DNA from 3 places in the Streptomyces sp. NPDC086519 genome. Region 1 is predicted to be linked to each of the others. Evidence: riboswitches for the same ligand, from Rfam matches in the RefSeq annotation. Region 1 holds a riboswitch; each other region holds the start of a gene.

Region 1 (6,115 bases):
CCAGGTCGAACTCCAGGCGGACGACGCCGTCCTCGAAGCTGCGCTTCTGGGTGTAGCCGGCGTCCGTGAACACCTTGATCATCTTGCTGTTGGCGGGCAGCACCTCGGCGGCGAAGCGGCGGATCCCGCGCTCGCGCGCGACAGCGGCGATGTGCTCCAGCAGGGCGGAGGCGACGCCCCGGCCCTGGTGGGCGTCCTGGACGAGGAAGGCGACCTCGGCCTCGTCGGCGGGTGCGGAGGCGGGCGACCCGTCGGCGCCAATGCGGTCATAGCGTACGGTTGCGATGAACTCGCCGCCGATGGTGGCCGCGAGTCCCACCCTGTCCACAAAGTCGTGGTGCGTGAAGCGGTGGACGTCCTTGGCGGAGAGCCTGGGGTAGGGCGCGAAGAAGCGGTAGTACTTCGACTCGTCCGAGACCTGCTCGTAGAAGCTGACCAGGCGGTCGGCGTCATCAACGGCGATGGGTCGGATGCGCGCGGTACCGCCGTCGCGCAGCACCACGTCAGCCTCCCAGTGGGACGGGTACTCGTGCCGGTCCTGCGGGTCCGCCGGGGTCTGCATGGCCCCCAGAGTACGGCTCGCGTCCGACAATGGCGCGAGGCAGTCTGTGGAGGACGGAAGCCGGACCGAGGCCGCGGTCCGGCGGCACACCCGGAGCAACCGATGTCCGCTCCGGGGTCGCTTCACGGTATGGAAAACTGGTCTAGACAACCCTGAACACCGAAGGGCAGCATCACATGGCTGAGCGCCGCGTCAACGTCGGCTGGGCCGAGGGCCTCCACGCCCGCCCCGCTTCCATCTTCGTCCGAGCCGCCACGGCCGCAGGCGTCCCGGTGACGATCGCCAAGGCCGGGGGCAGCCCCGTCAACGCGGCCTCCATGCTGGCTGTCCTGGGGCTGGGCGCCCAGGGCGGCGAGGAAGTCGTCCTCGCCTCCGAGGCCGAGGACGCCGAGGCCGCCCTCGACCGCCTGGCCAAGCTGGTCGCCGAGGGTCTCGAGGAGCTCCCCGAGACCGTCTGAGCACCGGGCATCCGCACGTCCGGGGCCGGGCCGACTCCCACGGGGGACGGCCCGGCCCCGTCGTCCGCCCCGCATGTGCCGTCATTCCATGACAGCCGCACATGACTTCATGGCAGGGCCGCACACGGCTTTGCGAGGGATCCGCCCCCGAGTTCGTGAAGGCTCCGGCGCCCGGCTTTACCGCGGGCAGACGAAAGAAGCGCGACCGCTAATTCCCGGCGCGCGTGAATTAGGGCACAGAAAACAGGCCCCGCCGAATAACACTTCTTTGTATACGGTGCGCGTGTTAATGCCGCAGGCCCGACATGTTTACGGGGTGTTGCGAAGTCCTCACACCGTTCGCCCGTTCGGTGGTGCCGGAGAAGCGGAGCCGGTGGGAGACCGTCGAGCGCTCGGTGTGCAGTGCCGTGATCGCCCGGGCACGCTCGCCGTCGCCGCGCGCCACCGCGTCCACGATGGCGCCGTGCTCCGTCCAGGACTCCACGGGGTTGGCGGGCGTCTCCGTGGTGTACATCCAGGCGATCTTGTGCCGCAACTGGGTCAGTGTCGAGGTCAGGGCGTGGCTGCCGGAGGCCTGGGCGAGCGTCTCGTGGAACCAGCCACCCAGGGAGCGCAGGTCCTCGCTGTTGCCCCGCCTGGCCCGCTCCTGGCCCAGCCTGACCAGTCCGCGCAACACCTTCAGGTGGGCCTCGGTGCGGCGCTGGGCGGCCCGCAGAGCGCCGAGCGGCTCCAGGAGCATGCGCATCTCCAGCAGGTCGGCGGCCTCCTGCTCGGTCGGTTCGGCGACGCACGCGCCCGCATGCCGGCGCGTCACCACGAACCCCTCGGCCTCCAGGGTGCGCAGGGCCTCGCGGACCGGGACGCGCGAGACCCCGTAACGGCGGGCCAGGAGTTCCTCGGTGAGCCGGCTGCCTCGCTCGTAGACACCCGCGACGATGTCGTCCCGGATCGCCGTGCATACCGAGTGCGCCGGAATACGCATGACCGACCTCCGCCTTAATCCCCGTGAAACGCCGCCGAGTGGCGCCCGTTCCGTGACTCTATTGCAATGAGCCGGAATTTCCGACGGCGGGCCGGAATCCGGGGATATATTTTGGACACCGGGTGTACGAAAACGACGAAAGCCCCGGCACCGGGCCGGGGCTTCGGAAGATCTCACCGGATGTCGTCGGGCGTCCCCGGGACCTGGCCACGCCGCGTTTCCCACGGGGCGCGCCGCCCGGTCGCCCGCCGGCTCCTGTCAGACGTGCACGCCGTGCTTGCGGAGGTAGGCGACCGGGTCGACGTCGGAGCCGTAGTCCGGGGTGGTGCGGGCCTCGAAGTGAAGGTGGGGGCCGGTGGTGTTGCCGGTCGCGCCGGAGAGGCCGATCTGCTGGCCCGGGGTGACCTTCTGGCCCACCGAGACGCCGATGGACGAGAGGTGGCCGTACTGGGTGTACATGCCATCGGCCATCCTGATGACGATCTCGTTGCCGTACGCCCCGCCCCAGCCGGTGGAGACGACCGTGCCGGTGCCGACCGCGTGCACGACGGTGCCGCTGGCGGCGTGGAAGTCGATGCCGGTGTGGGTGCCGGAGGACCACAGGGAGCCGCCGGTCTGGTAGCCGGTGGACACGTAGGAGTCGCTGATCGGCGCGACGAAGGTGTTCAGGCGCTTGCGCTCGGCCGCGCGGGCGGCGCGCGCCTTGGCCGCGCGCTCCTTCCTGGCCTGCTCGGCGGCCTTCTGGCGGGCGGCCTCCGCGGCCGCCTTGCGCTCGGCGACGGCCTTCTGGGCCGCTGCCTGGGCGTCGATCTGCTCGGCGACGGAATCGCTCATCGTGATGACCGGGGTGAGGCCGGTCTGCTCGACGGAGTTCTCGGCGGCGAGCGCGGGGGCGGCCGAGACGGTGCCGATGACACCCGTGGTGGTGAGGGCCGCGATGCCGGCGGCCTGCGCGGTGGTGCGCTTCACCCGGCCGGGACGACGGTGCTTCCCGGAGGCGCACATGAACGCCATGTAGAGGCTGGTCCTTTCCTTCCCTCTCGCCTACCGGGTTAGCTGACGGGTTCGGAGCAGGAAGGTCTCCTACGGGCCCCCTCGCGGTACGCGCGGGCGCCCGATTCACCCCAGGGACTGCGTGGGTCCCCGGCTCCCCTGGCTCGCGCCGTACGGGGACTCGGCGATGGCTGTCCGGTGCCGCGGGCGCGGCGCACTGCCTGACGGACAGCCCGGAAGAACCTATGAGGGGCTGCTTTCAATGCCCAAACGGATCACGGCTTTTGTAGCGCATCCCACAGGGCAGACAGGCAACCTCCATCCCAATTCGGACATTCGAGAGCCCTGGTGGCCGTCGGCCACCAGGGCTCCGCACGCGCGCGTGGAGTTGCGTGCAGCTGCTCCGCCGGAGTCGCGTGCGGCTACTCCGCCGCGACGACCGTGACGCCGCCGATGCCGAGGGCCTCGACGGGCTCCTTGATCTGCGCCGCGTCCCCGACCAGGACGGTCACCAGGCGGTCCACCGGGAAGGCGTTCACGACCGCCGCGGTGGCCTCCACCGTGCCGGTGCCCGCGAGTTGCCGGTAGAGCGTGGCCTGGAAGTCGTCGGGCAGGTGCTGCTCGACCTGGTCGGCCAGGGTGCCCGCGACGGCCGCCGCCGTCTCGTACTTGAGCGGCGCCACCCCAACGAGGTTCTGCACGGCCACGTCGCGCTCGGCGTCCGTGAGTCCCTCGGCGGCGAGCGTGCGCAGCACCGTCCACAGGTCGGTCAGCGCCGGGCCGGTGTTCGGGGTGTCCACGGAGCCGCTGATGGCGAGCATCGAGGCGCCGGTGCCGTCGGGGGCGGAGCGCAGGACCTGCCCGAAGGAGCGGACGCCGTAGGTGTAGCCCTTCTCCTCGCGCAGGACGCGGTCCAGACGGGAGGTGAGGGTGCCGCCCAGGCAGTAGGTGCCGAGCACCTGGGCGGGCCAGACGCGGTCGTGCCGGTCGGGGCCGACGCGGCCGATCAGCAGCTGGGTCTGGACGGCGCCGGGGCGGTCCACGATGACGACCCGGCCGGTGTCGTCGGCGGAGACGGGCGGGACCGGCCGGGGCTGGGCGGTGGAGCCGCGCCAGGCGCCCAGGGTCTCGCCGAGCAGCTCGTCGAGGTCGATGCCGGTCAGGTCGCCGACGACGACCGCGGTGGCCGTGGCGGGGCGGACGTGCCGGTCGTAGAACGCGCGGACGGCGGTCGCGTCGATCTTCTCGACCGTGTCCTCGGTGCCCTGGCGCGGCCGGGACATCCGCACGGTGGCCGGGAACAGCTCCTTGTAGAGCTCCTTGGCGGCCCGGCGGCTGGGGTTGGCCAGCTCGTGCGGGATCTCGTCGAGGCGGTTGCGGACCAGCCGTTCGACCTCGCTCTCGGCGAAGGCGGGCGCCCTGAGGGCGTCGGAGAGCAGCCCGAGGCCCTTGGCGAGCCGGGAGGCCGGGACCTCCAGGCTGATCCGGACGCCGGGGTGGTCGGCGTGCGCGTCGAGGGTGGCGCCGGCCCGCTCCAGCTCGGCGGCGAACTCCTCGGCGGAGTGCTTGTCGGTGCCCTCGGAGAAGGCGCGCGCCATGATCGTGGCGACGCCGTCCAGGCCGGCCGGCTCGGCGTCCAGGGGCGCGTCCAGGAGTACCTCGACGGCGACGACCTGCTGGCCGGGTCGGTGGCAGCGCAGCACGGTCAGGCCGTTGTCCAGGGTGCCGCGCTCGGGGGCGGGGAAGGCCCAGGGCCTGGCCTCGCCGGGCTGCGGCCGGGGGTGGAAGTCCATGGTGGCGAGCTCGGTCACTTGGCCGTCTCCTCGTTCTCGTTGCCGGCCTCTACGGTCGCTTCCTGCTCCGGGTCCTCGCCGCGCCCCGCCTCCTGGGTGTGCTCCGCGGACTCCGCGGACAGCGGCTCGTAGACGAGCACCGCGCGGTTGTCGGGACGCAGGCGGGCCTTGGCGACCTCCTGGACCTCCTCGGGGGTGATCTGGAGAACGCGCTGGACGGCGGTCAGGGCGAGCTGCGGGTCGCCGAACAGGACGGCGAACCGGCACAGTTCGTCGGCGCGGCCCGCGACGGTGCCGAGCCGGTCCAGCCACTCGCGCTCCAACTGGGCCTGGGCGCGCTCCATCTCCTCGGGCGTCGGGCCCTCCGCGGCGAACCGGGCGAGCTCCTCGTCGATGGCGGCCTCGATGACCGGCACCTCGACGTCACCTGAGGTCTTCACGTCGAGCCAGCCCAGGGAGGGCGCCCCGGCGAGCCGCAGCAGCCCGAAGCCGGCGGCGACGGCCGTGCGGTCGCGCCGCACCAGGCGGTTGTAGAGCCGGGAGGACTCGCCGCCGCCGAGGACGGTGAGGGCCAGGTCGGCCGCGTCGGACGCGCGCGTGCCGTCCTCCGGGAGCCGGTAGGCGGCCATCAACGCGCGTGCGGGCACCTCCTCCACGACGACCTCGCGCAGCTGTTCGCCGATGACGTCGGGCAGCGAGCCGTCGCGCGGGGTGGGCTTGCCGTCGTGCGCCGGGATGGAACCGAAGTACTTCTCGATCCAGGCGAGCGTCTGTTCCGGGTCGATGTCGCCGACGACCGACAGGACGGCGTTGTTGGGCGCGTAGTAGGTGCGGAAGAACGCGCGGGCGTCCTCCAGGGTGGCCGCGTCCAGGTCCGCCATCGAGCCGATCGGCGTGTGGTGGTAGGGGTGGCCCTCCGGGTAGGCGAGCGCGGTCAGCTTCTCGAAGGCGGTGCCGTAGGGGACGTTGTCGTAGCGCTGGCGGCGCTCGTTCTTGACGACGTCCCGCTGGTTCTCCATCGACTCGTCGTCGAGGGCGGCGAGCAGGGAGCCCATGCGGTCGGCCTCCAGCCAGAGGGCGAGCTCCAGCTGGTGGGTGGGCATGGTCTCGAAGTAGTTGGTGCGCTCGAAGCTGGTGGTGCCGTTGAGCGAGCCGCCGGCGCCCTGGACGAGCTCGAAGTGGCCGTTGCCCTTCACCTGGGCGGAGCCCTGGAACATCAGGTGCTCGAAAAGGTGAGCCAGGCCGGTACGGCCCTTGACTTCGTGCCGGGAACCGACGTCGTACCAGAGGCAGACCGCCGCGACCGGGGTCAGGTGGTCCTCGGAGA
Region 2 (6,115 bases), on a different contig from region 1:
CGCTCGGCTCGCAACTCGTCGCGCAGCTCGTCGTCGGCCTGCGCGGCCCCCGTGCTGTCGTCGGATTCGTACGGTGCCATGTGTGCCTTACCTCCGTCGTCGGCGGCGGCCGTCCTCGCACGTGTCCCACCCTGAGCCGCCATTCTCACCCGAACCGGTGAGTGGTGGTGATTTCCGTGGTTTCCATCTCACCAAATGGGGCGCGCGGAAGCGTCAGACCACGGAGCCAACTCCATGTACACCTGCGGTATGACACAAGGGTGGAGGCGCCTTCCGTGACCCGTAGGGGTCGTACGGCGAAGGCGCCTCCTGTCACGTGCCGTAGGGCGCGACCGCTGCGGGGCCGGCAGGGCCCGCCGGAGTCATCCGGCGCGGTGCACCACCGCGTCGCACAGCTCCACCAGCGCGGCCTTCGGATCGCACTCCGGGAGCGGAGCCAGCACGGCCCGCGCCTCCTCCGCGTACCGGACCGCGTCCCGGCGAGCCAGCTCCAGCGCGGGATGCGCCCGGAGCGCCGCCAGGGCCTCCGCGTGCCGCGCGTCGTCCGTGAGGTCGGAGTCCAGCAGTTCGCACAGGGCGATGTCCTCGGCCAGCCCCAGCCGGGCCGCCCGTTCCCGCAGCCGCAGCACCGGAAGCGTGGGCACGCCCTCGCGGAGGTCGGTTCCCGGGGTCTTCCCGGACTCCTGGGAGTCGGAGGCGATGTCCAGGACGTCGTCGGCGAGCTGGAAGGCGACACCGAGACGTTCGCCGTACTGGGTGAGGACGTCGACGACCGTCTCGTCGGCGCCGGACAGCATCGCGCCGAAGCGGCAGGAGACAGCGACCAGCGAGCCGGTCTTGCCGCCCAGCACGTCGAGGTAGTGCTCTACCGGGTCACGGCCGTCCGTCGGACCCGCCGTCTCCAGGATCTGGCCGGTCACCAGCCGTTCGAACGCGAGGGCCTGGACCCGGACCGCCTCGGGACCGAGGTCGGCGAGGATCTGGGAGGCGCGGGCGAAGAGGAAGTCACCCGTGAGGACGGCGAGCGAATTACCCCAGCGGGTGTTGGCGCTGTCGACACCGCGTCGCACGGAGGCCTCGTCCATGACGTCGTCGTGGTAGAGCGTGGCCAGGTGCGTGAGCTCGACGACGACGGCCGACGGCACGACACCCGGCGCGTACGGGTCGCCGAACTGCGCGGCGAGCATCACCAGCAGCGGACGGAACCGCTTCCCCCCGGCCCGTACGAGGTGCTGCGCGGCCTCCGTGATGAACGGGACCTCGCTCTTGGTGGCTTCTAGCAAGCCTTCCTCGACAGCCGTCAATCCGGCCTGGACATCGGCTTCCAGAGCCTGGTCCCGCACGCTCAGCCCGAACGGCCCGACGACGGTCACGAGGGGTCTCCTGTCTGCTGGTGTCTACTGGCGATTACACGGTTTGTCGATAGGTCGCTGCCATCACTCAAGTCAGCGTATCCGGTCAGGTTTCGATCACCGATAGCGCCCACGGTTACACCCCGGGCGCTATCGGATCACGACCGTTATGTTTTTGATCAGCCGATACGACCCGACATCCACTGACTTAACAGGAAGTGCGGACAGTTGTCCCGAACCATGGCGCAGGCCGTGTCCCGCACCGGGGCGGACGCCGGGTTCGAGCCCGGGGACGCGCCCGGCGTCCCGTCCCGCGACGAGTCTCCCGACTGACTGCTGCCCGGAAACCGCCCTTTCTCTCCCGGCTCTCCCGGCTCTCCCGGCCGACATCACCTGCCCGGGCGTACCCCCTCCGCCGGCCGTCGAAGCCGACGGAGGCACCCGATGCGCGCACGGCGACACCTCGCGCACCTCCGCACGCCCTTCTTCCACGAGATCACGCACGACGCCCTCCGCCTCCCCTTGATCTGCATCCCCTCGATCGGAGCGGCCATCACGGCCCGCGTCACGGACGACCACCATGACAACGACACGCACCGCAGCGGAGGTTCCGCCCTCGCGGCGGACACGCGCCCCGGAGGAGGCTCCCGGGGGCCCGCCCCCCACCCCCAACATGACGAGCGTCACGTACCCACCCCACGGCCACCGGGTGCTCCGGAGGGTTGAGGGGGGGCCGAGCGGCGAGGCGGACTCGCGCCGGACACAGACCAGCAATTCGGACTTATGGCTGAAATTGACCCTAATGTCGCCCATTCCATCACTCCGAAGCGGGCGATTCATGCAAATGCGGGCGGGGTTTTAAAATGTTGAACCCTGAAATAGACGGATTCCATGAATCCCTCATGTCTGATTTGCGGTTATTGCGTTCCCGTGAAGTAGGTCACGTGACCTGGGCGACACCAGGCCACAAGCCGCCCCGTTCTTCCCTTTACCCGTGGGCCAGTTGAGGATTGGCGACCGCAAAGGATCAAGTACCACATACGCCTCAGTTCAAGGTCAATCGGTGTGTTCTGTGAATCGACCACTTGTTTCGGACATGTGCTCTCGCATACGTTCCCGCTCGCCGGGCGGACGCCGAATCCTGCCGCCGCCCGTCTTGACCCATCGACGAGTCCATTCGCAGGCAGGAGCGGGGGAACCAGGTAAGTCGCCGGACCGGGCGGCCGACGTCACCAACAGACGTCGTTCCGGAACGGCTAGGGGTGAAGTCGCATCGTCTTCGGGCGGTGCGGCCGGGCACTCCCCGGGCCCGAACCCGACAGCTCACCTCGCAGGCGACGGAGAGGAACTTCGCCATGCCTGCTGCCGTTCAGAACCGCCGTACCCGCATCGCCCGCACGCTCGTCGTCGCCTGCACCGGCGCCGCCCTCCTCGGCCTCCCGCTCATCGGGGCGACCGCCGCCTCCGCCGCCACCTCCTCCACCACCACGGCGGCCTCGACGACCCTCGCCGGGTACCCGAACAACCTCGACGGCTGGATCCGCGAGTCGCTCGCGATCATGTCGGAGAAGCACATCCCGGGCACCTACAACGGCATCTACCGCAACGTGATGCGGGAGTCCTCCGGCAACCCGAGGGCCATCAACCTCTGGGACTCCAACGCGGCCGCCGGCATCCCCTCCAAGGGCCTGCTCCAGGTGATCGCCCCGACGTTCAACACCTACCACGTGGCCGGCACGTCGTTCGACATCTACGACCCGGTCGCGAACATCACCGCCGCCTGCAACTACGCCGCCGCGCGGTACGGCTCGATCGACAACGTGCACGGCGCGTACTGATCGACGCCCCGCGTCAGTCGAAGAGTCTTTCGAGGACGACGGCGATGCCGTCGTCCTCGTTCGACGTGGTGATCTCGTCGGCCAGCGCCTTGAGTTCGGGGTGGGCGTTGCCCATCGCCACCCCGTAGGCGGCCCACTCGAACATGGGGATGTCGTTGGGCATGTCACCGAAGGCGATGGCCTGTTCGGAGTTCAGTCCCAGATGGTCGGCGGCCAGCGCGAGCCCGGTCGCCTTGGTCACCCCGCACGGCTGGAGCTCGACGGTCCCCGGCCCCGACATGGTGACCGTCGCCAGCGATCCGACCACCGAGCGGGCGGTGGCCGCCAGTTCGTCGTCGGACAGGGTGTGGTGGCGCAGCAGCACCTTGCTGATGGGCGCGCACCACAGGTCGTCACGCCGGGCGACGCGCAGCGCGGGCAGGGTGGGGTGGGGCATCAGATAGCCCGGCTCGATGAGCGTGAGCCCGTCCACGCCGTCCTGGTCGACGGCCGCGTACACCTGGCCGACCTCGGCCTCGATCTTGCCGAGCGCGGTCTCCGCCAGCTCCCGGTCCAGGGTGACCGACCACAGCAGCCGGTCCGCGCCGGCGTCGTACACCTGCGCGCCCTGGCCGCAGACCGCGAGTCCCGTGCAGCCGAGGTCGTCGAGGAGGGGGCGCACTCTCGGCGCGGGGCGGCCGGTCACCACGAGGTGCCGGGCACCGGCCCGGCCGGCCCGCGCGAGTGCGGCGAGCGACCGTTCCGAAAGGGTGTCGTCGGCACGCAGCAGCGTGCCGTCCAGGTCGGTGGCGACCAGTGAGTACGGGGAGGGTGCGACCATGATCAGAGAATACGGACAGCACGTCCCTGCGACTCACCACGTGTTTCGGCCTCAAGTGGCGCCCGCTGTCGCCGTGCTGGGGCCGGTTGACGCCTTTCGTCCTGTGCCGGTCCACGGCGACCGTCCGCACCCGCTCCGGTTCGGGCACCGGTCTCTGCTGGAACCACTCGCCATGGCCGACGAAGGCCTCCACCGGTTCGATGCCCTCGTCCCGGTCAGCGGACAGTCGCCGAACTTGACGATCGGGCCCGGCACGTCCCGGTCCGCCTCGAACGGCACGCTGACGGCATTCCTGGCCACGGGTCCCCCCACGGGTCCCCCTACGAACCGGACCCACCCCGCCCGTGTCCCCCAAAGGACGCCAAGCCGGAATCGACCACTCCGACAAGGCGTATCGGGACATTGCGAACTCTTTAGACACTGCCACGACAGTCGACTCACCCGTAACGTGTGGCGCGACCACATGGAATGCCGCGCAACGCCATAGAGACGTCGCCACATGGTCGGCCCCGTGCGGCACGGATGAGAGTGAGGCAGTCACCCCATGCCCCCCTTGCCCCCTTTCGAGGTCCCCGAGGGTGACCCCTTCGGCCCGCACAACCTTCCGTACGGCGTGTTCTCGACCTCCGGGAGCGCGGAACGGAGGGTCGGCGTCCGCCTCGGAGACCACGTCCTCGACGCCGGCGCCGCGGCCCTCGCGCTCGGCTCCCCGTACGCCTCCCTGCTCGCCCGCCCCACCCTCAACCCGCTGCTGGCCGCGGGCCGCACCGCCTGGTCGGACGTACGGCGCGCCCTGACCGCCTGGGTGACCGTGCCCGCGCACCGCGAGACGCTCACCCCCCTTTTCCACCCGCTGCCCGAGGTGACCCTGCACCTCCCGTTCGAGGTCGCCGACTACGTCGACTTCTACGCCTCGGAGAACCACGCCCGAAACGCCGGCCGCATCTTCCGCCCCGACGCCGCCGAACCGCTCACCCCCAACTGGAAGCACCTGCCGATCGGTTACCACGGCCGCGCGGGCACGGTCGTGGTGTCCGGGACGGACGTCGTACGGCCGTCGGGACAGCGGAAGGCGCCGTCGGACCCGGCACCGGTGTTCGGCCCGTCGGCACGGCTGGACATCGAGGCCGAGGTCGGTTTCGTCGTCGGTACGCCGTCGGCACAGGGCAGGCCGGTGGCGCTGGCCGACTTCAGGGAGCACGTGTTCGGCCTGTGCCTGCTGAACGACTGGTCGGCGCGGGACATCCAGGCCTGGGAGTACGTCCCGCTCGGCCCGTTCCTCGGCAAGTCGTTCGCCACCTCGGTCTCGGCGTGGGTCACTCCCCTGGACGCGCTGGAGGCGGCACGGGTCGCCCCGCCGAGGCGGACGCATCCGCTGCTGCCGTACCTCGACGACGCGACCGAGGAGCCCGCCGGTTACGATCTGCGGATCTCGATCGCGATCAACGGGCACACGGTGTCCGAGCCGCCGTTCTCCACCATGTACTGGACCGCCGCCCAACAACTCGCCCACATGACGGTCAACGGCGCCTCCCTGCGCACCGGAGACCTGTACGGCTCCGGCACGGTGAGCGGCACGGAGCCCGGGCAGCGCGGGTCGCTGCTGGAACTGACCTGGAACGGACGCGATCCCCTCGAACTCCCGGACGGAAAGCGGACATACCTGGAGGACGGCGACGTGGTGACGCTGTCGGGGTGGGCCCCGGGGCCGGGCGGCAGCCGCGTGGGGCTCGGGGAGGTCGGGGGGCGGATCGTGGCGGGGTGAGGGAGACGGCCGGGACGGCCCTGCTCACCGAGGCGAGCAAGGACTTCGTGACCGGGCGCGGGCGGCGGGAGCCGCGGGCGGGCAGGCACCGGAGGCGTCGCGGGTGCCGGCCCCTCGCCAACCGCCGGGCCCACGAGGGGGCGCCCGGATCGTCGTCGACACCTGACTCCGGGCACCCCGCACCGTCATACTGACGGGACACGCACCATGCGATGCGCCCGCACGCGCACCATGCGAAGCGTCGGCGCGCGCATCACATGAGTGCCGGCGCACGCGCCATGTCCACGCGGCGGCGTATCACCCCCGCACCACCACCGTCACACGTCTCCGATCAGGAAAC
Region 3 (6,115 bases), on a different contig from region 1:
GCGGACAACCCGCGGCTCCTGGTCAACGACCCGGAGCGGCGCGCGGCCCGGGTCGCGGCGGGCAAGCCCGAGTACCCCCTCAAGATCACGGTCACCGCGACCGGTGAGCTCGACCCGGAGGCCAGGTTCTGGCACACGGGCGGCGCGAAGGTCGTCTACACGACGGACGAGGGCGCGGAGCGGGCCCAGGTGGCGGCGGACGTCGTGTCGCTGGGCCCGGAGCTCGACTGGCGGCTCCTCCTGGAGCACCTGCACGACGTGCGGGGGGTACGGCGCCTGATGGTCGAGGGCGGCGGCACGGTCCACACCCAGCTCCTCCAGCAGGGCCTGGCCGACGAGCTCCAGCTGGTCCTGGCCCCCCTCCTCGTCGGCGACCCGAAGGCACCGCGGCTGTTCGGACCGGGCGGATACCAGGCCGGGCGGCTGCGGCTCCTGGAGAGCCGCCGTATCGAGGACGTCGTCCTGATGCGGTACGAGCCCACGGCCCCCGGCACGGGCCCGGCGCCCTCCGCCGCCGACCGCCACTGGCTGCGGCTCGCCTGCGAACTGGCGGCCGACTGCCCGCCCTCCCGGACCGCGTTCAGCGTCGGCGCGGTGGTGGTCGCGGCCGACGGCACGGAACTGGCCCGCGGCCACTCCAGGGAGGCCGGCGACGCCGTGGTCCACGCGGAGGAGGCGGCCCTGGCCAAGATCCTCCCGGCCGACCCCCGCCTGCCCGCCGCCACGGTCTACACCAGCCTCGAACCCTGCACCCACCGCGCCTCCCGCCCGTACCCCTGCGCCGAGCTGATCCTGCGGGCCGGGGTGCGGCGAGTGGTGACCGCGTGGCGCGAGCCGGACACGTTCGTGACGGCGGCCGACGGGACGGGGGCGCTGCGGGAGGCGGGGGTGGAGGTGCTGCTCCTGGGCGAGTTCGAGGCGCACGCGAAGGCACCGAACGGGCATCTTCTCGGCTGAGCAGGCGGGCTGGAGGGGGCGACCGGGGCGGGGGGCTGGAGTTCTTTCGCGGGTGCGGGTGCGGGTGCGGGTGCGGGTGCGGGTGCGGGTGCGGGTGCGTAGTGGTTGCTCGCGCAGTTCCCCGCGCCCCTGAAGGGGTGCCGCAGCAACGCGCCCCGGAAGGGGCGCGGGGAACTGCGCGATCAGCCCCCGCCTGCCCGCGGCCACAGACCCCACAGACCCCACCGGACCGCACGAGACTTAACCGGTGTGACTCCCACCCTTCGGATGGCGTATGCTGGTGTCAACGACGCGGGGTGGAGCAGCTCGGTAGCTCGCTGGGCTCATAACCCAGAGGTCGCAGGTTCAAATCCTGTCCCCGCTACTGAAACCCAGGGCCGGAATCCACATCAGAGGATTCCGGCCCTGAGTCATGTCCCGGCAAATCCGGCGAACGTCGTCACGTTCGGTGTCCGGGCCGCCGCCCTCCGCATCACAACTGAGTCACCATCAAAACCGGTGTGACTCCTGAGGTGAGCGGCGCGCACCGTCGACTCGACCGCTTTTGACCGATCGTGGCAGGTAAGTCCAGGCCTTGAAAGCTTAATGATCAAGACGAACGGCTTGGAATCTCATGGCCGGGTCTATTAACGTTCGATAACGCAGCGCGGTCGTCCCAGCCGTCACCCGAGACGGCTCCGTGCGCACGCGCCGAATCCCGCAAGGGAACCGGGGAACCACCACCTTGGGGTGAATCGCGAGGCTACCGCCGGGTACGAAACGGCCGGTATACACGCGTAGGAGACCTTCCCGCTCCGAACCCGTCAGCTAACCCGGTAGGCGGCGGAAGGAAAGGAGTGCGCCCGCGTGGCGTCCAACCCGCCTGCTCCCACAGCCCCGTTCGTGCCCAGCCAGCGTCAGCCCGACACCTTCGGCTACGGCGGCTACCGCCCCGACGAGGGCCCCTTCGAGGAGTGGAACCCCACCGAGGAGTCCCTCTCCGCGGCTCGCGGCCGGCACCGGGTCGCCAAGCAGAAGGGCGGCGGGCTCGCCCGCAGCTCCACGGTTCTCGGCGTCGGCGTCATCGCCGCCGTCGGCGCGGGCGGCATGGCCAGCGCCAACACCGGCAAGCCGCCGGTCTCCATCTCCCTGCCCGACCTGCCCTCCTCCGTCAGCTCCCTGCTCGGCGAGGGCGGCGGCCACCAGGCCACCCAGACCGCGCTCAGCAGCGTCACCACGACGACCGCCGCCCACGCGGACTCCTCCTCGAACGCCGGTGAGGCGCTGCGCAGCCGGATCATCGCCCAGGCGGCGCAGCAGCAGAACCAGCTCGACACCAAGGCCAGCGCCAAGGCCGTCGCCGCCGCCGACAAGGCGGTCGCCGCCGCCGAGGCCAAGGCGGAGCAGGCGGCCGCCGCGAAGGCCGCCGACGCCAAGGAGAAGGCGGAGGCCTCCGCGAAGCAGAAGGCCGAGCAGGCCCGCCTCGCCGAGCTGGCCAAGCAGTACACGCTGCCCGTCGTCTCGTACACGATCACCGGCACCTTCGGCCAGGCCGGCTCCATGTGGTCCTCCGGCTACCACACCGGTCTCGACTTCGCCGCGCCCACCGGCACGCTGATCAAGGCCGTGCACAGCGGCACGGTCACCGAGGCGGGCTGGGCCGGCTCCTACGGCTACCGCACGATCATCACCCTCGACGACGGCACCGAACTGTGGTTCTGCCACCAGTCCTCGATCAGCGTGAAGGTCGGCCAGAAGGTCGCCACCGGCGACGTCATCGGCCGCGTCGGCGCCACCGGCAACGTCACCGGCCCGCACCTCCACCTGGAGGTCCACCCGAACGGCCAGGCCACCGCCATCGACCCGATGACCTGGCTGCGCGGCAAGGGCCTCAACCCCTGACCTGCCCAGGACAGGCGGTGCGCCTTTGCAAGAACTTCGTGTCGCGTCGGCATGGGACGCCCGGGGTCGCGTGTTGAAGTGAAGCATGACTTCTTCTTCCGCTTCCCCGTCCCTCCGCAAGCTCGGCGCCTCCGACCTGGAGGTCTTCCCGCTCGCCCTCGGCGGTAACGTCTTCGGCTGGACCGCCGACGAGGCCACCTCCTTCGCCGTCCTCGACGCCTATGCCGCCGCGGGCGGCAACTTCGTCGACACCGCCGACTCGTACACGGCGTGGATCGAGGGCAACAAGGGCGGCGAGTCCGAGACGATCATCGGCAAGTGGGTCGCGGCGCGCGGCAACCGGGACGACGTCGTCATCGCGACGAAGGTCAGCCAGCACCCCGAGTACCCGGGCCTGTCCGCCGCCAACATCAAGGCCGCCGCCGACGCGTCCCTGCGCCGTCTGGGCACCGACCACATCGACCTGTACTACACGCACTTCGACCAGCCCGAGGTCCCGGTCGAGGAGATCATCGGCGCGCTGGACGAGCTGGTGCGGGCGGGCAAGGTCCGGCACATCGCCGCGTCCAACATCACGCCGGAGCGGCTCCAGGAGTCCCTGGACTTCTCCGACCGCGAGGGCCTCGCCCGGTACGTCGCCCTCCAGCCTCACTACAACCTGGTCTCCCGCGACACCTACGAGGGCCCGCTCCAGGACCTGGCCTCCCGCACCGGCCTCGCGGCCGTCCCCTACTTCTCCCTGGCCGCCGGCTTCCTCACCGGCAAGTACCGCCCCGGTACGACGGTCGACAGCGCCCGAGCGGGCCGAGCCGCCCAGTACGCCGAATCGGACCGCGGTCAGAAGGTCCTGGCGGCCCTGGACGAGATCGCCGCGGCCCACGAGGCCCCGGTCCCCACGGTCGCCCTGGCCTGGCTGGCGGCCCAGCCCACCATCGCGGCCCCGATCGCCTCGGCGCGCACCCTCGAACAGCTCCCGCCCCTGCTGGGCGTGGCCGACCTGACCCTGACGGACCAGGAACTGAGCAAGCTGACAGCGGCTTCCGCCTGACGGTCAGCAGTTTCCGGCTGACGCTCAGCAGTTCCGTCAGACGCTGAGCAGTTTCCGGCTGATGCTCACATCCTCTCCCGCAGCCACCGAGCTCGCCCCCACGGCTCATCCCGGCGGTGCCGGGCCTCCTCCCCTCGCAACCCCGCAGCCCCGAAGCGCTAACTCCGGTACGGGTTGTAGGCCGGGTACGGCACCGCCGCCCCGGGCCACCCCGGCCCCGGCACCCCATGAGCCGGCGGCGGGTAACCCGCGTACCCGGGCCACCCGCCCGGCGCGGCCGTCCGGGCCGCGTACTCCAGGGCCGGCCGCACCAGCTCCCGCCGGCTCCACAGCTCCGTGAGGAGCTCCCGCTCCCGCACCACGAAGTCGGCCCCGGCCCGCCCCCGCTGCCCCCGGCGCCGCAGCAGTGCCAGCGTCGTCGCGTACCCCTCGTACTCGGCGACCGCCCTCCCCGCCGCCTTGCCGAAGTGGTACGCGGCGTACTCCCGGGCCATCTGCCGCGCCCGCATCGACCCGAGCACGAACGGCTCGGCCGCCCCCAGCCACCCCGCGTAGACGTACGCCGGCAACTCCTCCCGCACGGTCCGCAGTTCCCGCTGCCGCGTCCACACGGCCAGCCAGGTCAGCAGCCCGAACGCCGGCACCATGAACATGCCGTACACGGCGAAGAACCCGTACTGCCCGAACGTCGAGGACCCGTTCCAGAACGCGTGCATGGTCATCGCGAGCAGCAGCCCGGCGACCGGCGCCAGCACGCGCCGCGCCCGCTGCCGCTCCCCGGAGAGCGCGGCGATGCCGAAACCGATGCCGGTGAGGACGGTGAAGAGCGGGTGCGCGAACGGCGACATCACGATGCGCACGAAGAAGGTCGCGGCGGTGACGGAGGCGATCCCGCTGCCGCCGGTCAGCTGGTCGGTCCCGAAGGCCGTGCCGAGGTAGAGGATGTTCTCGGTGAACGCGAACCCGGTGGCGGTGACCCCGGCTATCACCACGCCGTCCACGATCCCGGTGAAGTCCCGTCTGCGGAAGAGGAAGACGAGGAGCACGGCCGCCGCTTTCGCCGACTCCTCGACGACCGGCGCTATCACGGTCGCCCCGAGCGTGTCCGCGCTGCTCGGATCCGCGGTCGCCGTGGCTATCCATCTCGTCGCGAAACTGTTGGCGACGATGGCTATCAGGGCGGCCGCGCAGGCGCCCCAGGCGAGGGCGAACAGCAGGTTCCGCCAGGGGCCCGGCTGCACCCGGTCGAGCCACCGGAACGCGCCCACGAGCAGCGGTACGGGCAGGACGGCGAGCCCGAGGCCGACGAGAAGGCCCTCCGTCCCCGTCTGCTCCCGCACCAGCGCGAGGATCACCAGGCCGGAGAGGGCCAGCAGCGTGCCCAACGCCCCGTACCGCACCCAGCGCCGCTGCCACCAGCGGGGTGGATGGTGCTGCGGATACGGCGGGTAAGGCGGGTGCTGCGGGTGCTGCGGGTGCTGCGGGTACGGCGGCGTAAAGGCGGCCACGGCATCGACCCTAACGAGGTGACTCCTGACGGTGCTGCTCGCTCTGCGGCACCCGGTGCTGTACGCGACGGAAGAGCAGATCGTTCACCACATGTCCCTTGTCCAGTCCCTGGCCCTCGAAACGGGTCAGCGGCCGGTGCGCCGGGCGTGGCGCGAAACCGCCGTCGGCCTGGGTGTTCTCGAACTCCGGGTGGGCGTCGAGCACTTCGAGCATCTGCTCGGCGTACGGTTCCCAGTCCGTCGCGCAGTGCACGATCGCCCCGGGGCGCAGCCGGGTCGCGGCGAGATCGAGGAACTCGGCCTGGATCAGCCGCCGCTTGTGGTGCCGCTTCTTGGGCCACGGGTCCGGGAAGTACACGCGCAGCCCGTCCAGCGAGTCCGGCGTCAGCATCTCCCGGAGCAGGATGATCGCGTCGCCGTTCCCGACCCGGACGTTGGACAGCCCGTTCTGGTCGGCGAGGTTGAGCAGGTTCCCCTGCCCCGGTGTGTGCACGTCGACGGCGAGGATGTTGACGGCCGGATCCTCGGCGGCCATCCGCGCGGTCGCCTCGCCCATCCCGAACCCGATCTCCAGCACCACCGGGTTGCCGTTGCCGAACAGCTCGCCGAGGTCGATGACCCGCTGCCCGTCGATGTCCAGGCCCCACTTGGGCCACAGCCGCTGCAGCGCGTCGGCCTGCCCGGCGGTGACCCGGCTGCGGCGCGGCTGGAAGCTGCGGAT

What was found. A riboswitch is a leader RNA that binds a small molecule or an ion and turns the genes downstream of it on or off. The one in region 1 is predicted to bind cyclic di-AMP.
Region 2: it holds a riboswitch for cyclic di-AMP, as region 1 does, so the genes downstream of both, AB0P24_RS16170 (transglycosylase SLT domain-containing protein) here and AB0P24_RS28805 (M23 family metallopeptidase) in region 1, are expected to answer to the same signal.
Region 3: it holds a riboswitch for cyclic di-AMP, as region 1 does, so the genes downstream of both, AB0P24_RS35640 (M23 family metallopeptidase) here and AB0P24_RS28805 (M23 family metallopeptidase) in region 1, are expected to answer to the same signal.

The regions. Positions count from the first base shown of each region.
Region 1 is NZ_JBFBJL010000034.1:30,186-36,300, reverse strand. Features, by position in the region: gene AB0P24_RS28820 (GNAT family N-acetyltransferase) at 1-562, opposite strand, end outside; gene AB0P24_RS28815 (HPr family phosphocarrier protein) at 739-1,020, shown strand; gene AB0P24_RS28810 (GntR family transcriptional regulator) at 1,307-2,002, opposite strand; gene AB0P24_RS28805 (M23 family metallopeptidase) at 2,261-3,016, opposite strand; cyclic di-AMP (ydaO/yuaA leader) riboswitch at 3,029-3,192, opposite strand; gene AB0P24_RS28800 (pitrilysin family protein) at 3,418-4,806, opposite strand; gene AB0P24_RS28795 (pitrilysin family protein) at 4,803-6,115, opposite strand, start outside.
Region 2 is NZ_JBFBJL010000014.1:171,625-177,739, reverse strand. Features, by position in the region: gene AB0P24_RS16180 (DUF2092 domain-containing protein) at 1-80, opposite strand, end outside; gene AB0P24_RS16175 (polyprenyl synthetase family protein) at 363-1,373, opposite strand; cyclic di-AMP (ydaO/yuaA leader) riboswitch at 2,508-2,702, shown strand; gene AB0P24_RS16170 (transglycosylase SLT domain-containing protein) at 2,708-3,190, shown strand; gene AB0P24_RS16165 (HAD family hydrolase) at 3,204-4,010, opposite strand; gene fahA (fumarylacetoacetase) at 4,564-5,775, shown strand.
Region 3 is NZ_JBFBJL010000052.1:47,469-53,583, forward strand. Features, by position in the region: gene AB0P24_RS35630 (dihydrofolate reductase family protein) at 1-957, shown strand, start outside; tRNA gene AB0P24_RS35635 (tRNA-Met) at 1,248-1,321, shown strand; cyclic di-AMP (ydaO/yuaA leader) riboswitch at 1,636-1,796, shown strand; gene AB0P24_RS35640 (M23 family metallopeptidase) at 1,804-2,838, shown strand; gene AB0P24_RS35645 (aldo/keto reductase) at 2,924-3,886, shown strand; gene AB0P24_RS35650 (PrsW family intramembrane metalloprotease) at 4,045-5,286, opposite strand; gene trmB (tRNA (guanosine(46)-N7)-methyltransferase TrmB) at 5,405-6,115, opposite strand, start outside.